DNA from 2 places in the Oryzibacillus soli genome. Region 2 is predicted to be linked to the other one. Evidence: riboswitches for the same ligand, from Rfam matches in the RefSeq annotation. Region 2 holds a riboswitch; the other holds the start of a gene.
The links. A riboswitch is a leader RNA that binds a small molecule or an ion and turns the genes downstream of it on or off. The one in region 2 is predicted to bind thiamine pyrophosphate.

Region 1: another riboswitch for thiamine pyrophosphate. It lies ahead of thiM (hydroxyethylthiazole kinase); the one in region 2 lies ahead of thiH (2-iminoacetate synthase ThiH).

What each region holds. Positions count from the first base shown of each region.
Region 1 covers NZ_JBPPGJ010000003.1:145,454-152,711, forward strand. The annotation lists gene def (peptide deformylase) at 1-119, opposite strand, end outside; gene ACSEXW_RS04845 (winged helix-turn-helix transcriptional regulator) at 120-485, opposite strand; partial or broken gene ACSEXW_RS04850 (NAD(P)H-dependent oxidoreductase) at 630-1,290, shown strand; gene ACSEXW_RS04855 (transposase) at 1,711-2,589, shown strand; gene thiM (hydroxyethylthiazole kinase) at 3,078-3,896, opposite strand; TPP riboswitch at 3,984-4,093, opposite strand; gene atzF (allophanate hydrolase) at 4,174-5,970, opposite strand; gene uca (urea carboxylase) at 5,967-7,258, opposite strand, start outside.
Region 2 covers NZ_JBPPGJ010000009.1:128,113-135,370, forward strand. The annotation lists gene recG (ATP-dependent DNA helicase RecG) at 1-36, shown strand, start outside; gene ACSEXW_RS13930 (stage VI sporulation protein F) at 94-390, shown strand; gene thiH (2-iminoacetate synthase ThiH) at 471-1,565, opposite strand; TPP riboswitch at 1,692-1,801, opposite strand; gene pdxR (MocR-like pyridoxine biosynthesis transcription factor PdxR) at 1,899-3,356, opposite strand; gene hisC (histidinol-phosphate transaminase) at 3,491-4,555, shown strand; gene ACSEXW_RS13950 (hypothetical protein) at 4,698-5,369, shown strand; gene ACSEXW_RS13955 (hypothetical protein) at 5,476-5,763, opposite strand; gene ACSEXW_RS13960 (ArsB/NhaD family transporter) at 5,780-7,060, opposite strand.

The DNA.
Region 1 (7,258 bases), on a different contig from region 2:
AAGGTTTCGGCCATATCGTCGAGGAGCGTGAGCATCTTGGGCGAGAGCGGAGTTTCCACCGGCTTTGCCATCTTGCGCAGAATCGGGTCTCCGAAGGGGACAATGGTCTTGACGGTCATCTAGACGGACTCCTTTCCGCGGAGCATGCCTTGATTGGTCTTGCCCCACTCGCGCAGCTGCAGAATGATCGGCACCAGAGTTTCTCCCAGCGGAGTCAGCGAGTATTCCACCTTCGGAGGAACCTGCTGGTATACCTCCCGGTGAACGATCCCGTCCTCCTCCAGCTCCCGGAGCTGGAGCGTCAGCATCCGCTGGGTGATGGCCGGGCAGATCCGGCGCAGCTCATTGAATCTCTTGGGTCCTTCAATCAGGTGATACAACAGCACACACTTCCACTTGCCTCCGATCACATCCAGCGTGAATTCCACGGGACATGGGGAAGATTTCCCCGGGCACAGCGCCGTTTTATCCGTTGTTGGGTTCATCGTCAATCCGCCTCCTTGGTATACAAATGGGTACTATATCACAAAAATGTGCGTACTTACTCCATCGTTGTACATTCATTATAATAAAAAGCAGATGTTAAAAACATCCTAATCTGAAGGTCGGATAAAGGAGAGGAATTCATAATGACAAAAGAGCAGATTCTGGAGGCCTACCTTCCGCCACGCCTGCAAGGAATTTGACCCCAACCGCAGCATTCCCGAGGAGGACTTCGCGTTCATTCTGGAGACCGGCCGGCTGTCCCCGAGCTCCTTCGGCTTCGAGCCTTGGAAATTCGTCGTGCTCCAGAACCGTGCCATCCGTGAGAAGCTGCTCCCCGTCACCTGGGGCGCTCAGAAAACCTTGCCCACCGCCAGCCACTTCGTGCTCCTCCTCACCCGGACCCGCAAGGGGATGGCGCCCGGCTCCGAGCACATCCAGTCCATGATGAAAGACATCCAGCAGCTGCCGGAGGAGGTCGTCGCCAAGAAGGGAGAGGCCTACCGCGCCTTCCTGGAATCCGACTTCAACCTGTGGGACGACGAGCGGCTCGTGTTCGAGTGGGCCAGCCGCCAAACCTACATCGCTCTGGGCAACATGATGACTGCCGCAGCCCAGATCGGTATCGACTCCTGCCCCATCGAAGGCTTCATTAAGGATCAAGCGGAGCCCATTCTGCAGGAAGCCGGCATTCTGAATCCGGAGGAATACGGCCTCTCCTGCATGGCCGCCTTCGGCTATCGAGTCCGCGATCCCCGCGGCAAAACCCGCCGCCCCCTGGACCAGGTCGTCGACTGGGTGCTCTAATCCCGCTCGGCTTCGAAGAGTCGGGCCCTTACCGGCAATCGAATTTGCCGACTGAGGGTCCGTTTCTTTTTGTTAACCTAATCATGCAGAGCTAAACCCTACCGCAATAACCCCTTCCATTAAGGCGCTGCGGCGTCTCCTTCTATTGGTATCTCACCGACTCATTTCTCCCCATTGGCATCCCACAGACTTCTCCCACCTATTGGCATCCCGCCGACTTACTTCCCCCACCTATTGGGTTCCCGTCGACTCACTTCTCCCACCTATTGGGTTCCCGCCGACTCACTTCTGACCATTATCCCCTTCGCTCAGGAATACTAATTTTTTACAAAAAACCCGGAAAGTCTCTTCCAATGGGAACATTTGTTTGCTATAATGGAAACACACGTTCGTAATCAGCCTTTTTGAAGGGGTGGCTGTATGTTGATTCACGATTCCGATGCCTATCCGACTCCGGAATGGGAAGAGCAAGATGCCGTGGAGTATTTTTACCGGTTGAAGTGGCCGCATGGTTTCTCCTGTCCTTCCTGTATGCATTGGCACGCATATACCATCACAACACGGCATCTGCCTCTCTACGAATGCAGCGTTTGCAAGCACCAGACTTCTCTCTTGGCCGGCACGGTCATGGAGGGCAGTCGCACCTCCCTGGGCAAGTGGCTTCTCGCCATCCAACTTGTTTCCGACCCGGAGCGCGGCATCAGCGCTTTGGCTTTGAGCCGTATCATTGCCGTTTCCTACAAGACGGCATGGAGCATGCTCCAGAAGATCCGCCATGCCATGGGAGCATCCCTTCGCTCCGAACGCCTGACGGGGCAAGTACTCATCCACGATGCTTGCTACGGACGCCCCCATAATTCCTCCGTCCATCGTCATCCTCAAGAAACGCCCGTTCTGGTCGGGGCCGTCATCGAGAACGATCAGCCAACGCATATTCAGGTTACAGCCGTACCGAAGGAACTGCTTGCCGGCAGACAGATCCTCTCCTCCGCCGCCCGCCAATTCGTGGAGCAGCATGTTTCAGTAGGGGCTTCCCAAGTGGAGCTCCATATTCTGCGGTACGCCGCCCCGAAGCGGAAGCTGGCTATGCCGCTGTTTCGTTCTGCCTGCCGTTGGATCAACCGGACCTTCCACGGGTTAGGGAAGAAGCACCTCCAAGCCTACCTCGACGAATTCTGCTGCCGTACCAACCTGCAGCGGACCTCCTCTACTAGCATCTTCGAGGAGCTCAGCCGTATATGCGCATGCTTCGGCACCATCACCTATCCCTCTTTAATTCAGAAGGTGTGTCTCACCTGAGCGCTACCGTTTACCTCCCATCCTTTATGGGAGACTGCTTGCCACAAGTCCAGTTCCGGTGCTTACGCTCCATAAGCGAGAGCTCTGTTCTTGTCTTTTCTCTCAAGGAGCACGTATCGTGTTGCCCTCTTATGTTTCAGCCGCTTGGATCCCCCCCGAACGAAGCATCCCCATCCCTTCAGCGAAGTCCTGACCTTTTCCCAATTCCTCATACCCCGAGACCCCACCGATGAGTCTTTGGCTCTTTAGCCTCGAACCATTCTTTGATCCGTACCACTCCATCCCTGGACTACTACATCTTCCCACCATCGAGGTTCCGACTATTTTTTCCTGAGCGAAGGGGATAATGCCCAGAAGGGCGGCGGAGGGAGAACCCTCAACCCCTCTACCTCACTAGCCCCGACTCGCACTTAAGGTCTATCTCTCACCCCCACCCGGTCACTCCGGCAAAAAAATACCCCGGGACAAATCCTCCCGGGGAAATCCATTTAGAGCTCGACCACCGATACCTTGGCGGATTGATCCACCTCTTGCGCCGTGATTTTGTGCAGCTGGTTCAACAGCTCCATCTGGAAGGTACCCGGCCGGTCCGGTCCGGATACGGCGACGGCGGCCTCGGCAGCCACGCCGTAGTAAGCCAGGGCGGCTACTGCCGCTTCGGCAGGGGTTGCCGCTATTGCGGCGAAGGCCCCGATGACTGAGGTCAGCAGGCACCCGGTACCCGTCACCTTCGTCAGAAGCGGCGTGCCGTTGCTGATGCGATAAGTGACCGTGCCGTCGCTGACAAAGTCATCCTTGCCGGTTACGGCAACGGTGCAGCCCAGCTTCAGCGCTGCCCTGCGCGCCAAAGCACCGGCGTCTCCTGCTTCTCCGGAGGCATCCACCCCCTTGATCGCCCACGCCTCTCCGATAACATTGGCCACCTCGGCGGCATTGCCGCGCAATATGGTGACTCGCAGCTCGTCCATCATCCGGCGGGCCGTCTCCGTCCGGTAAGGCGTAGCTCCCGCACCAACCGGGTCGAAGACCACCGGAACTCCGTGCTCATTCGCTGAATGGCCGGCCACGTGCATGGCGTGGACCACTGTCTCGTCCAAGGTGCCCATATTCAAGACCAGGGCGCCAGCGATTCGGGCCATATCGGCGACCTCTTCTTTGGCGTAGGCCATCACCGGAGAAGCTCCCAGTGCCAGCAGCCCGTTCGCCGTGTAGTTGGTCACCACCACATTGGTGATGTTATGGACCAACGGATTGTCCGATCTAACCTTCTCCAACTGACTGCCCAACGCGATTCCGCTTTCCCTCATGACCCAACTCTCCTCCAACCGATGTATTCCGAGATCCAGCGCCATGAACCCGTATACGACAGAAGGACACTCCGCCCCATAGCAAAGTGTCCTTCCACGACCTCTCCCTACGCTGGCATGATCCAACAGGTTCAAATGGTAAACGGCGGCCCAGCCGTACTCTCAGCCCGTTCCTTCGGACTCCCACGCTGTATTCGATTGCTCTTATCATAATTCACCGGAGACCGCGGGTCAACGGGAGACGGGCAAGCTGCTCTGACGAGCCCTGCCGGTCAACCTAGTTATGCACGCTGCGCCAGCTGCCCAAGGCCGTTATGTCCTCCGCCCCCTCTTCCGCATAGCCCTCGCAGATGAAGCCCGGCACTTCCCGGCCGTCGGCCAGCTCCACTTTGCCGATGCCGAGGGGGGCCGGGATGGAGGCTGCGAAGCCGCCGAAGGCCGCCAGCGGCATCTCCCACAGCTCCAGCCGCACAGCGCCTCCTCCCCGCGCAGCCTTGATCATACCCGGCTTGGCCGGGGTGGTCGGGAGCTTGACGAAGCGGTATTTCGGAGCGGACTCCGCCTCCTCCACAAAACGGGCTCCGCACGCCTGCATCTGCTTCTCCAGCGGATAGCCCCGCATATGCAAGCCGCATACCGCCACCAAGGTCACAGGAGCTTCCAGAGACTCCTTAGCAACGGCAGCCGACGCTTCCGCCGCTGCAGGGAAAGCTCCCTCCGGCTCTCCGCTTGCCGAGAACCATGCAGCCGCTCCACGGATCAAGTCCTCCCGCTCCCAGGAGGCGAAAAAGGTGATGCCGAACGGAACCCGGTCCGCCGCGTCGCAGGCAGGAACCGCAACGGCGCACTGATCCAGCAGGTTGCAGTGGTTGGTATAGCGGCCCATATCCCGGTTCGCCTCCACCGGCTGCTCGCGGACCTGTTCCCGGGTCCAGGTGCCGCCGGCCGTCGGAAGCACCAGCACGGCGTCCTCCAACAGCTTGCGCGCTTCCAGCTTCAGCGCCTGGAGCCGGTGGATGGCCCGAAAGACGGAGGCCGCATCATAATCGGGCGAGGCCCCCGATCGCAGCACCCGCTCCGTTACCGGGAAGGCTGCGCCGGGATGGGATTCGATGAAGCCACCAAGGTCCGCCCAGCGCTCCGCGACCCATGGCCCCTCATATAGGATGGCGGCAGCCTCCGAGAACAGGCCGGTGTCCACATAATGGACGGGCAAGCCGAGCCCGGCCAACCGCTCCACCGTCTTCGCCCAAGCCGCCGAGTACTCCGACGCATAGGGACCGAAAAACTCGGGAGCCTGCAGCGGAAGGCACAGCTTGGAGGGCCGCTTGGACCCGGACGGGACCGCCACATGGCGTGACCAAGGATCCTCCGGATGCGCCCCGCGTGCTGCCGCGTCTACTGCGCAAGCGTCATTCAGGCTGTGCGCGAAGACCGTGACGCAGTCCAGACTGGCGCAAGCCGGCACCACTCCTCGGGTCGGCCAAGCTCCCAAGCTCGGCTTGTAGCCGACCAAGCCGTTCAAAGCTGCCGGCACTCTCCCGGAGCCGGCGGTGTCGGTTCCCAAGGCGAAGGCCGCTTGCCCCCTCGCCACGGATACGGCAGACCCGGAGCTGGAGCCGCCGGATATCAGCTCGGGGCGAAGTGCGTTATGCGTCTCGCCGTAGGGGCTTCGGGTGCCGACCAGGCCGGTGGCGAACTGGTCGAGGTTGGTTTTGCCTATGGGAATGGCGCCGGCTGCAATCAGCCGCTCAACGACTGCCGCATGAACTGTCGGCTCATACGCATAGTCGGGGCAGGCGGCTGTCGTCGGTAACCCCGCCACGTCGATATTATCCTTCACGGCGAACGGAATCCCCCATAACGGCAGCGATTCCGGGCCGGATTGCTCCAGCCGTTCCAGATAGGGGGCCAGCCGCTCCATGGCGGGAGGCGTGATCCAAATGTTCATGCCGGCATCCCGCTCCGCCCGCCGTACGACTTCCTCCATAACCTCCCGCGGATTCAGAACCCTCTCCAGATACAGGCTGCGCAAGCCTTCCACCGTCAGCGACTCGGGAATCGGTTTACTCATGCACAGGTCAGCTCCTTTTCATCGGTTGGGGCCGGGATCATGCCGGCGATTAACTGCCCCGCGTTCACTCCGTCACCGGGCTTGACGCACACCTCGGCGACGATACCGTCAAACGCGGCCGGCTGGGAAAATTCCATTTTCATCGATTCCACGATGATCAAGGGATCGCCCTTGCGCACATGCTGTCCTGGCTCGACCAGAACCTTCCAAACACTGCCCGGCATGGAGCAGCGCACGGCATCCGCCCCTTCGGGCAGCGGGTTCTCCTGGACGGAACCGGCCGTCTCCAGCTCGGATACATATTCGGCCAAGCCGTCCGCCTTCCAGCGCTCCCTCTCTTCCCGGAAGGCATTGCGCTGAACGGTCCGGAAGTCGTCTGCGCTGTCCTTGATCGAGTCCAGGAAGCTCAGGTACTCTCCCAAGTCGAAGACGGTCTCCGTGATGTCCGCCTCGAACCGTCCCCGCAGGAAGTCTTCTCTTAACCGCAGGAGCTCCTCCGCTTCCACCGGATAGAATTGGATCTGGTCGAAGAATCTCAGCAGCCAGGGCTTGCCGGGCTTGAAGCTCTCGGTGGAACGCAGCCGGTTCCACATCTGGATGGTGCGGCCGACGAATTGGTAGCCGCCGGGACCCTCCATCCCGTAGACGCACATATACGCGCCACCGATGCCTACGGCATTTTCCGGAGTCCAGGTTCGCGCAGGATTGTATTTGGTCGTGACGAGGCGATGTCTCGGATCCATCGGTGTCGCTACCGGCGCCCCCAAGTATACGTCTCCCAGCCCCAGCACCAAGTAGCTGGCGTCGAACACGATCCGGCGCACCTCATCCTCGCTGCCGAGACCGTTCACCCGGCGGATAAACTCCAGGTTGCTCGGGCACCAGGGGGCATCGGGACGGACGTTTTGCTGGTAGCGCTCAATGGCCAGGCGCGTGGCGGGATCGTCCCAGGACAGCGGGAGCCGTACGATCCGGGAAGGCACCCGGATGGACTCCAGCGGCGGCAGCCCGGCATCCAGCTCCAGCAAGCGGCTGCAGGCTTCGCGGACCGCAATGCGCGTGCGGTCCAGATGCACTTGCAGCGAACGAATTCCCGGCGTCAGATCCAGGATCGGAACGGCCCCCTTCTCCTCTATGGCCTCCATCAAAGCATGGACGCGGAACCGGAGCACCAAATCCAGTTCCATGTCTCCGTACTCCACCAGGAGATTGTCGTCTCCGCTGCACCGGATGGTGACCGGCAGGCCGGGGGTGTGCTCGGCCCGGGCCAGTACCGGGTATTCCGGAC
Region 2 (7,258 bases):
CGGGAGCAGGTGGCCGGCCGCGATCCTCTGGATTAACCCGCCGGATCCCGACATACGATAAAGAGTGGAGATTCTTTACCGGGAGGTGTCGGGATGGGCTTTCAGAGCTACCGTAGCTACGGGATCGACCCCGAGTGGGTTGAGCGGATGAAGAAGAAGGCGAAGGACTCCGCCCGCAAGGAGCGGCTGAAGGAGCTGGCCGACGGCTTGACCAAGGAGGACCTGCAGGACCGGGACACCGTCGAGGCGCTCTTGGCGCGGGCCTTCAAAGTGCTGGGAGAGAAGCCGACGTCCCGGCAGACGGAGCAGATTACGGCTTATATTCTCGAGCAACGGATCGATCCCCAGAATGTGTTCCACTTGATGAAGCTGTGGAGCATGTTCCGGTAAGAAAGCGGAATAGACCTGCGGCAGATGGTGCGCCGCAGGTCTGTTTTTTGTTGGGGCTAGTCGCCTACCCCTGGACAAGGTCAAGCCCGGAGGACGGGCCGGAAGCCGCGTGTGCGGAGCATACCGCATACCTCGCCGACGGAGCGTTCGTCGGAGATCTGGAATTGCGGTACGCCGGCTTCCTCCTCTTCCGCATAGCCGCCCACGCTGGTGGAGACGCCGGCGGACATCTTGGTGATGCCCATCCGTACGAGACGGTCGCGCATCCAAGCCGGCTCCCGGGTGGACAGTGTCAGCCCGCAGCGGGGAAGGAAGAGGCGGTAGGCGATGACCGCCTGCATCAGCTCCCGGTCGCCCACCATGGAGCGGGGCTGGAAGCTGCCGGCGAAGGGCCGCATGCGGGGCGGCGACAGGCTGATGGCCGTGCCGGGATACCGTTCCTGCAGGTAGCGGGCGTGCAGCCCTGTGAAGAAGACCTCCCGACGCCAATCGTTCAGCCCGAGCAGCGCGCCGATCCCGACGGACCGCATGCCGGCTTGGCAGCCTCTCTCCGGCGCATCCAGACGGAAGCGGTAGTTGCGCTTGGGGCCCTTCAAGTGAAGCTGCCGGTAGACGCTCTCGTCGTACACTTCTTGGTACAGGGTCAAACCGGTGACTCCGGCCTCTGCCAATTGGGCATATTCCTCGGTCTTCAAGGCATTGATCTCGATGCCGATCCAAGAGAAGCGGTCCCTTAAGGCCAGGGCGGCATCCCGGATATAGGAGACCGGGGATTCCTTCACAGAGTCGCCGGTCAAGAGCAGCAGGTGGTCCACGCCGGTGGCCGCGATGCAGGCACCCTGCTCCGCGATCTGTTCCACGTCCAGCTTGCGCCGGTGGAACTCGTTCATATGGCTGAAGCTGCAGTATACGCAGTGGTTGGTGCAGTGGTCGGAGAGATAGAGCGGGGCGAACAGGGTGATCTCCCTTCCATGGTGGCGGGCGGTAACCGCCTCCGCCCGTTCTGCGGTTTTCTCGAGCAGGGTCTCCGCAGCGGGAGACAGCAGCAGCAGGAAGTCCTCCTCGGTCAGCTCCTCCTTCTCCAGAACATTCTCCACGTCCGATGCGCCGGCTGAGCGCCAGACATCCTCGAAGGCCATATTCTTCCGTTCCTGATACACCTCATAGAAGCTCATGCGATCCATTCCTCCCGGTAAAATAAAAGCTCCCTGTTCCTGCCCGAAGGAGGAAGAAGGAGCGCGATCACCCAATGAGGAAAACCTGACGGCGCAGCATCCCATGCAGCGGCCGGTCCGGCCATGAGCTTAACGTTTACCTCTTCCTACGCTGGTATGAGCCAGGTCAGGTTCGACGGTCTGCAAGCGTCCCTTGCACTCTCAGCCGGCCATACCCGGCTCCCGTTCGGTAAATTCTTGAAATTCTTCTGCTAGAGTACCACCGCTAGTCCGGTTTGTAAAGCCCTGTCTGCTCAGATGACGGAGCATGCCGGAATAAGGGACGAGGCGATCTCACTCCATCCAGGCTTCCTCCAGCAAACGGACACCCCGGCGGATATCCTCCTCGCTTAAGCCGCCGAAGCCGAGGAGTACCGTAGAAGGAGGCGCAGCCCCCTGGGACAGGGCATAGACGGAGACCGGGTAAACCCGGACGCCCCGAGCTGAAGCGCGACCGATCAGCTCGGCCTCGCTGAAGCTCCCGAGGCACTTAGCCAGGATATGCAGGCCGGAGCCTGTGCCGATCGGCTCTACAAGCCTGTCCAGCCGGGCCCGGAGCTCCTCCAGCAGCAGATCGTGCTTCCGTTGGTACAGTCCCTTCATCCGTCGGACGTGCCGCTCCAGGTCCCCCTCCTCCATGAAGAGGCGCAGGGCCACCTGGAACAGCGGAGAAGCCAACTGGTCGTAGCTGTGGGCGCCTTGGCGGAATTTGGCCAGCAGCGGCTTCGGCAGCACCATATAGCTTAAGCGGAAGGAGGGGGTGAGCGCCTTGGAAAAGGTGCCGACGTATACGGTCCGGTCCGCCCGGTCCATCCCCTGCAGGGACGGAATCGGCCTTCCCCCGTACCGGAACTCTCCGTCATAGTCGTTCTCGATCAGATAGGCCCCGTTCTCGGCGGCCCACTGGAGCAGCTGGAGCCGCTTGGCGGCGGAGAGGATCATGCCGTAAGGGAATTGGTGGGAGGGCGTCACGTAGACGGCGCGGACGCCGCCGGAACCGAGAGGGTCCAGGCGGATGCCGTCCTCCTCCAGCGGGAGGGGCAGCAGCCTGGCGCCCGTGTAGCCGTAACGGCGGAATAAGGCCTGGACCCCGTCGTTCACCGCTTCCTCGGTGGCCAGGCAGAGCTTCTCTCCCTCGAGAAGCTGGAACAGCAGGTCCAGTGAGTGGTAGGTTCCTGCTCCGATCACGATGTCATCAGCGGTGCAGCGAACCCCCCGGGACTGGTGTAGGTAAATGGCCAGCTGCTCCCGCAGCCGCCGCTCGCCCTGAAGCTCGCCGTATAACAGCGTCCGTGCCTGCTCCGGCCGGAAGGAGCGGTTCAACAGGCGCCTCCAGCGCGTCAGCGGGAAGGCGGATACGTCCACGGCTCCATAGCCGAAGTCGATGCCGGGCCGGGCATCCGCCGGAGCATGGTACGCCCGCAGACGCGGGGCCTGGCCCGATTCGCCGGAGGAAGCTGGAGGCTGCTGGTCCCGGGCCGGCGGCTTACCTGCGTCCGCCGGAGCCTCCAGCTCCGCCACGAACAGGCCGCTGCGGGGACGGCTGACGATATATCCCTCGGCCAGCAGCTGCTCATAGGCGAGGGCGACGGGGGTCCGGCTCAGGGCCAGTCGGGCGCACAGCTTCCGGATGGACGGCAGCCGGGCGCCGGACGGAATCCGGCCGGCCAGTATGTCCCCGCGGATGCTGCGGTAGAGCTGGATATATAGAGCGTCGGGAGACGTAGGGTCTAAGATGGGAGTCAGGTCCATCGTTTTTTTTGCACCTCTCGGGAATGGATGGTCGTCAAGGAACTAAACTGTCATTTGAAAATTGCATGAACTGTGCATTTTGATAATGTCAGATTGCCGTTACAATCATCCTATCACGAGAGGAGGTGGTTGTCATGAGTTTGGCCTTGCCCCATATCGCCGGGATGCGCCGGTATCCGGCGGGGGTCGCTCCTGCAGACCCCGAACGTTCGGTTAAGCTGAATCAGAACGAAAGTCCTTATCCGCCGTCACCGAAGGTCCTTAAGGCACTGCAGGAGACCGGCGGCGATTCGCTCCGGCGCTATCCGGATGCGGCTTCGACGGAGCTACGCCGCGCTCTGGCCTCCCGCTACGGGGTATCGGAGGGGCAGGTGTTCTGCGGCAACGGCTCCAGCGAGATCATCTCGCTCATCATGAAGGTCTTCGTTGGGGCAGGGGGCCGGGTGGCCCTCCCGGATCCATCCTTCGACTATTACCACACGGCGGCGGTCTGCCAACAAGTGGAGGTGCTGCCCGTTCCCACCGGTGGGGATTTCGAGATCGATACGGAGGGGCTCTTGTCCAGCGGAGCGGATGCGGTGGTGCTGATCAATCCCCATGCTCCGACAGGCCGGCTGCTCGGCCGGGAGGAGATACGCCGGCTGGCCGACGGCTTCCACGGACTGGTTGTGGTGGACGAGGCCTACATGGAGTATGCCAAGGAGCGGGAGTCGGCGGCGGCCCTCTTGAAGATCTGTCCCAACCTGCTGGTGCTCCGCACGTTCTCCAAGGCTTACGGCTTGTGCGGCGCCCGGATCGGATATGCGCTGACGGCACCCGAATCGGTAGAAGCTCTGGAAAAGGGCAAGGACCTGTACAACCTGAACGCGGTCAGCGCGAAGCTGGCCTTGGCGGCCTTATCAGACCCGGAGTACACGGCGCAGACGGTTCAAGCGGTGATCCGGACCCGGGAAGCTTTCATCGGCCGGTTGGAGGAACGGGGCTTCACCGTCCATCCCTCATGGACGAACTTCGTGCTCTGTTCGCCTCCGTCCGGTCCCGGCCGGCCCGATGCCTCCCGTCTTCAGACGCTGCTACAGGAGCGCGGCATCTATGTCCGTTATTTGGAGCATCCGAGATTGGCCGACAAGCTCCGAATCTCCATCGGTACGGACAGCGAGATGGAGCGGCTGTTGGAGGAGCTGGATGCATTAAGATGAGGGGGATCCGGGATTGCCAGCGCCCAAAAACGGAATGCGAAGGTCTTGACGGCCCCTTCCCGGGCAACACTGAAGAGGCGAGGGCTGCAGCCGGCACATCCGGCCAGGCCTGCAGCTCAATGAAGGAAGGTGGAGGGACAGGGTGCTGTGGTCATGGATTGCCGGGCTCGGACTTCTCTTAGGGGCGGAACGGCCGGAGTGGCAGGCTCCAGAGGAGGCGGCACGGGCCGCACAGAAGCTGAGCTTATGGAAGGGACATCCGGTGGAGGTGGAATGGAATGCGGAGGCCGGGACGCCGTCGAAGCTGACCGGGGCGATGGCCAAGCCGTCGAAGCATACGCCCGAATGGATCGCCTACGATTTCTTGGAACGGGCCAAGGTCCTGTATGGGCTGAAGCGGGTCCGGGAGGAGACCCGGATCACGGAGACCAGCAGGTCGGATTCGGGTTGGTCCCATGTCCGGGTGGAGCGCTTGCTCTATGGACGTCCCGTATGCGGGGATCAGCTGACGCTGGAGCTGGATCCGTCTGGAGTCATCGTCAAGGCGGAGGGCGTGTTTCACTCAGGCTTGGAGGCCCGCAGACTGCACCGGCCCATGTATCCGGCCTTATCCCCGGAGCGGGCGGCTGAAACGGTTATGCAGCATGCCGGCCTATCGGGGATTCAAGACGAGCCGCAAGTGAACGCTTGTTATCTTCCCGGCCGGGAGGGCGTTCCGCTGGTCTATCGGGTGCGGCTGAAGCAGGCGCCGGGTACCGCCGACATGACGTGGACCGTCCATTCGATGACGGGGCGTGTGATCGAGGGCGGCTGACCGCTTGAACGGCCGGGACGGCCGCCGCAGACAAAAACAAACGGTTGGGCAGGAGGTGCTCCTGTTCCAACCGTTTGTTTTTTGGCCGTTCAGATGGGACTAGGGATTAGACCCACTCCGCTTTTCGGATCAGCCGGTGCCGAAGGAGCTCCAGGATCAGATCCTCGTAATAGTCCTGTCGGACGATGATGCGATACCGGTGGTGATGGTAAGCGTAGAAGGAGGCGTCGGTAATGACCCGGTTGCTCTCAAAATCATGCTGGATCCGCTTCATGGCGGACGTATCGGGATGCTCTCCCGCGAACTGGAGCTCCAGCTCGATCTCCTGCGGCGTCCCTCCCGGAAGCTCCCGGATGGACACCTTGGCCTCGTCGGCTTCGTAGTTTAAGCGCATGCGAACCCCTCCTTTTTCAGATCAAATACCGGATGTAGATATAGGCGCTGGAGAGCGCGACGGACAGAAGCATCAGCGGAAAGCCATACTTCAAGTACTGGACGAACTTGATGGGGTGCCCCTCCTTGCCGGACATGCCCGCTACGATCAGGTTGGCGCTGGCTCCGATCAGAGTGCCGTTGCCTCCCAGACAGGCGCCCAGCGCCAGGCTCCACCAGAGGGGCTCCAGGTCGGAAACGCCCATCTGGCCCATCTCCTGAATCATCGGAATCATGGTCGCCACGAACGGAATATTGTCCAGGAAGGCCGAGGCGATGGCGGACAGCCACAGAATCAGCATGGACGTGGTGGTCACGTTGCCGCCCGTCAGCTCGATAGCCTCGGCAGCCATCCGGGAGATGACGCCGGTCTCCACCAGTCCCGCTACCAGCACGAACAGGCCGACGAAGAAGAAGATGGTGGTCCATTCCACCTTGGCGAAGGCCTCCTCCATGGCATGCTCTCCGGTCAGGAGGAGCAGCAGGAAGGCGCCGGCCAGCGCCACGGTTGCCGATTCCAGATGCAGCAGCTGGTGCAGGAAGAAGCCCAGGATGGTCAGGCCCAGGGCGGTAAGGCTCTTGATGAGCAGAGGGCGGTTCGTCAGAACCTCCTTCTCCTCCATCTGCATGATGCTTCTCTGCAGCTCCGGGGTGGTGCGGATCTGCTTGCGGAAGAGCCAAATAAAGACGGGAATGTGGATGGCCATGATGACCGCGGCGATCGGTGCCAGGTTCGTGATGAAGGCCATGAAGGTCAGCTCCTTCACGGCGCTGCCGATCATGATGTTCGGCGGGTCGCCGATCAGGGTGGCGGTGCCGCCGATGTTGGAGGCCATGATCTGGGTGATCAGATAAGGCACGGGATTCACCCGAAGCTGCCGCGTTATGCTGAACGTGACCGGCACCATCAGGAGCACGGTTGTTACATTGTCCAGGAAGGCGGAGCCCACGGCCGTGATCAGACTCAGGAAGACCAGAATGCGGACGGGGTCGCCGTTGGCTTTTTTGGCGGCGAGGATGGCGATGTACTTGAAGAGTCCCGTCTCGGCCGTAATGTTCACGATGATCATCATGCCCACCAAGAGTCCCAGCGTGTTGAAGTCGATGTGGTGCAGAGCGGATTCCTGGTCGACGATGCCCAGCACCACCATGAGCACGCCGCCCAGCATGGCGATGATGGTCCGGTGAATCTTCTCCGCGATGATCATGCCGTAGGTGATGAGAAATAATCCGATGGCGATAAGAGCTTGCTGTTCCATAACTCCTCCTGTTTTCATGGGACGGCCCGGTATGGCTATAGGTTCCGCCAATCGGCGGGCGCTTATGTCAGGAGAAGGCAAAAAATGACAAAAAGAGCCCACCGATTGGCAGGCTCCTCCGGGTGTTCCAGTATGATATTTATCATTATTATAAGGGAGCATCCGGCCTTTGTAAAGGCAGGGAAGGCCCGACGGATC